One region of the Arthrobacter sp. KBS0703 genome, then DNA from elsewhere that is predicted to be linked to it. Evidence: riboswitches for the same ligand, from Rfam matches in the RefSeq annotation. Region 1 holds a riboswitch; the other holds the start of a gene.
What was found. A riboswitch is a leader RNA that binds a small molecule or an ion and turns the genes downstream of it on or off. The one in region 1 is predicted to bind thiamine pyrophosphate.

Region 1 (2,198 bases):
ACCAGGGGCCCGAGGGTGTAGAACGGGGCTCCCTTGCACAGCTCCTGCTGGCGTTCCACGTTTTCCCGGACCAGGTGGAACGGGACGTGGCCCGGCCCTTCCACCATGACCTGGACGTCGAATTCCCAGGCGCGCTGGGTCAGCTCGGCCAGGGTGTCGAGTTCGGCGAACTGGGCGGCGTCGTTGGCGTCCGCCGTCGCGCCGGGCCGCAGGCCGTCTCCCAGCGAGAAGGCGACGTCGTACTTTGCGAAGATCTCGCACAGTTCGTCGAAGTGCGTGTAGAGGAAGTTTTCCTGGTGGTGGGCGAGGCACCAGCCGGCCATGATGGCGCCGCCGCGGGACACGATTCCGGTGACCCGCTTGACTGTGAGGGGAACGTAGCGCAGCAGCACGCCGGCGTGGATGGTCATGTAGTCCACACCCTGCTCGCACTGCTCGATGACGGTGTCCCGGAAGATCTCCCACGTCAGTGCGTTGGCTTCGCCGTTGACCTTTTCCAGTGCCTGGTAGATGGGCACGGTGCCGATCGGCACGGGGGAGTTGCGGATCAGCCATTCCCGCGTGGTGTGGATGTCATCCCCGGTGGAGAGGTCCATGACGGTGTCGGCGCCCCACTGGGTGGCCCACTGGAGCTTGTCCACCTCTTCGGCAATGGAGCTGGTCACGGCCGAGTTGCCGATGTTGGCGTTGATCTTCACCAGGAAGGCCTTGCCGATGATCATCGGCTCCGATTCCGGGTGGTTGATGTTGTTCGGGATGATGGCGCGCCCGGCCGCCACTTCGCTGCGCACCAGTTCAACATCGCAGTTCTCCCGCAGGGCGACGAAGCGCATCTCCGGAGTCACCACGCCCTGCCGGGCGTAGTGCATCTGCGTCACCGTCTTACCGCCGACGGCGCGGCGGGGCACCGGCTGCGCTCCCTTCCACTCCGCGGAAGCTGCGCCGCGGCGCACGGCTGACCGGCCGTCGTCGAGCAGGTTCCGCTCCCGGCCGCCGTACGGCTCCGTATCCCCGCGGGCCTCAATCCACTCCGCGCGGAACGGCGCCAGGCCCACCACCGGGTCGCTGCCGGGTCCGGCCGTCCGGTAGACGCGCAGCGGCTCGTTCTGTTCCCCGTTGGGTGAGGGCTCCAGGGCGATCTCCGTTACCGGAACCCGCAGGCCGTCCCCCTCCAGGTAGGCCAGGGAATGGGACTTCAGCGACTGGGTGGTCGCCTGGCCGGTTTCAGCTTCGGCTGCCTCATTTTGGGCAGGGATCAGCTGTGTTTTCTGGGTGTTCATTTACTGCTCACTTCCTTCGCCGGCATTACCCGGACAGGTTCAACGGTCGCAGGCTGCGCTAGCCCGATCTCAGCCCCTGCAGGGGCACCCGTGTGGTCGTAGACGAAGCTACCACAGGGCAGCGGGCCGCCGCCCATCCATGCCCGGTGTGACTGCAGGTGTGACAGGGCGTGCGGCCACGGGCGGGACGGCGCCCCTGGCCAGGGCCGGCCGGCGGATTAGGCTGGAGTCATGGCGCGCATCATTGAATTCAGCGGAACCGTGCTTACCGGCCCGGACCGGGAGCGGCACGGACTCTGGGCCGTGGACGGCTGGCTGACCTTCCAGCGGCCGACTGAAAGTCCGGACGTTGTGCTGGACGGCTGGGTACTGCCGGGTTTCGTGGACGCGCACTGCCACATCGGGCTGGGCCCCGGCGGCGCCGTGGACGACGACGTGGCGCACGGCCAGGCGATGACGGACCGGAATGCCGGGACGCTGCTGGTCCGGGACGCGGGCGCAGCCAGCGACACCCGGTGGCTGCAGCAATCGCCGGATGCGCCGAGGATCATCAGGGCCGGGCGGCACATCGCCAGGACACGGCGCTACCTGCGGAACTTCGCCGTCGAGGTCGAACCGGAGGATCTGGTGGAGGCGGTCCGGAAGCAGGCGCGTGCCGGGGACGGCTGGGTCAAGCTGGTGGGGGACTGGATCGACCGCGACGCCGGCGACCTCGCGCCGTCGTTTCCGGCCGCGGCGGTACGGGACGCCGTCAGCGCCGCCCACGATGAAGGCGCCAGGGTCACTGCGCACTGCTTCGGAGAAGACACCCTGGATGACATGCTCGACGCCGGAATCGACTGCGTCGAACACGCCACAGGGCTATTGCCGCGGCACATTCCCCGCTTCGTGGAACAGCAGGTGCCGATCGTTCCGACG
Region 2 (2,198 bases), 3.2 Mb from region 1:
GGTTCAGCGGCAGGTGCACCAGCCCGACGTCGTCCAGCGCCTCGTGCACGCGCGCCCAGATCGCGTCGCGGGGAACCGAGAGGTTCTCCGCGCCGAACGCGACGTCGTCGCCGAGGCGGGAGAGCACCACCTGGGTTTCGGGGTCCTGCTGCATGAGGCCGGCGCGGCCCCGCCGGGTGTGCGGCGGCTCGCCGTCGATCAGGAGGCTGCCGGATTCGTCCGCGTCGTCGCTGTCTGGGGTGCCGCCGTCGGCTGCTGTCACGTTTCCGGAGGTACTGTCGCCGAGCACGCCGGCGAGGGCGTGGAGCAGCGTGGATTTGCCGGCGCCGGAGGGGCCCAGGAGCAGGACGCGCTCCCCGGGACGGATGTCCAGGTCCAGCCCGTGGACTGCCGGCCTGATTCGTCCGGCGTGGCGCCAGCCCCAGCCGCGGGCGGTGACCGCGGCGGGGCGGACACCGCCGTCGTGAGGTGTGGGCATCAGGAGAAGACGGGCTCCGTGGCTGCCTTGCGGGACGCGAACGAGCTCAGCACGCCGGTTTTGGCCAGGGCGCGGGTGGCGATCCAGGACAGGGCGCCGGCAATGATCGCGCCGGAGATGGAGGTGAAGATGATGTACGCGAGCTTGTCCCCTGCCGTGTAGGCGATGTTCCAGCCCCACGGGAGGAACGAATCGTTCAGGCCGCAGAACAGGCCGGCGCCGGCTCCTGCCAGCAGCGACCCGGGCAGGTTGAATTTCTTGTACATGAAGGCGGCGAACACCAGCTCAGCGCCGAGGCCCTGCAGGACACCCGAGATGAGCACCGTGGTGCCGTACTGGGATCCCATGATCAGTTCACCGGTGGCGGCAACGGTCTCGCAGAACAGCGCCGCGCCCGGCTTGCGGATGATGAGCATGCCGAGCACGGCCGGGATCATCCAGCCGCCGGCGTAGAGCCCGGAAAGGGGCGGGTAGACCGCGTTGACCGGAGCGGAAATGAGGTTGGCGCCCTGGGACCAGGCCCAGAAGATCACGCCGCCGGCAACGGCGATCAGTGCCGCCACCACGATGTCCGTCACGCGCCAGTTGTAACCGGTCTTCTTGATTGCTGCAGTTGTCATAATGTCCTCCTGAGGAACAGGAGGGGAAAGCGCTCCCCGGCTGCGGGTGGTTGGGCCGCCAGCTGCCGGACACTTTGAGAACTCGACTCCCTTGCGCCGGTACTAGCCGGATCAGGTTCGAGGGTCTGCGGCTGTCCGCACTCTCAGCGCCCATCCGCGGTTCGGCTGGCAGTTGCCAGTGATCCCCGACGGTGGCGCTCCCCTGTCGTAATAAATCTGCCCTTGTGGGCTGATCCAGTTTACACCGGGACGGCCCCGGAAGACCGGGGGCAGGTGTCACAATCCGGGAGTTTCCGCGCCTGCCGGTTACCGGTCCGGAGTACATTGGGGCCATGACACAACAGGACTCCGTCATTGGCGCAGCGACCGGCTTCGACCCCGACTCCCCCGACGAACAGCCCGCAGGTTCCCTGGAGGCGCTGATCGCCGAGATCGAGGCGCAGATCGCCGCGCTGCAGTTTCCCGCCTTCAGCAAGGACGACGCCCTCAACCTGGGCCTCCTGCTGGTTGAACTCGGCAAGAAGGGCAACCTGCCCATCGCCATCGACATCACCAAGGGCGAACAGGTCCTGTTCCACGTGGCGCTCGAAGGCGCCACGCCGGACAACGAGGGCTGGGTCAAGGCCAAGCAGCGGACGGCGGCACGCTACGAGGAACCGTCGCTGCTGGTGGGCCTGCGCGGCAGGGTGGGCGGCAGCCGGATCGAGGACAACGCCTGGTTCGACCAGTCCACCTATGCGGCCCACGGCGGCGCCTTCCCCGTCTATGTGCGCGACGTCGGCGCGGTCGCCATTGTCACGGTGTCCGGGCTGCCGCAGAAGGCCGACCACGATCTGGTGGTTCAGGCGCTGACGGAAATCCACCAGTCCATGCGGCTAGGCTAGGGGAAGTCCAGAATTCAAGACGCTAGGAGTCCCTGAATGAATTTCTTCATCAAGCTGCTTGGTACGGGCGTCAGCCTGCTGGCCGGGTTCGCCGGCACCAAGGCCGTGGATACCATCTGGGAAAAGACCACCGGCCGGAAGCCGCCGAAGGGCGGCAAGGACGACGTCCCCACCACGCTGCGTTCGGCGCTGACGTTCGCGCTCATTTCCGCATCC

Region 2: linked by a shared signal. The riboswitch ahead of B1A87_RS19745 (ECF transporter S component) and the one ahead of thiC (phosphomethylpyrimidine synthase ThiC) in region 1 are both predicted to bind thiamine pyrophosphate.

What each region holds. Positions count from the first base shown of each region.
Region 1 covers NZ_MVDG02000001.1:1,098,568-1,100,765, forward strand. Annotated here, with positions in the region: gene thiC (phosphomethylpyrimidine synthase ThiC) at 1-1,280, opposite strand, end outside; TPP riboswitch at 1,275-1,382, opposite strand; gene B1A87_RS05145 (amidohydrolase family protein) at 1,512-2,198, shown strand, end outside.
Region 2 covers NZ_MVDG02000001.1:4,254,470-4,256,667, reverse strand. Annotated here, with positions in the region: gene B1A87_RS19750 (ABC transporter ATP-binding protein) at 1-478, opposite strand, end outside; gene B1A87_RS19745 (ECF transporter S component) at 478-1,098, opposite strand; TPP riboswitch at 1,169-1,312, opposite strand; gene B1A87_RS19740 (heme-degrading domain-containing protein) at 1,431-1,982, shown strand; gene B1A87_RS19735 (DUF4235 domain-containing protein) at 2,019-2,198, shown strand, end outside.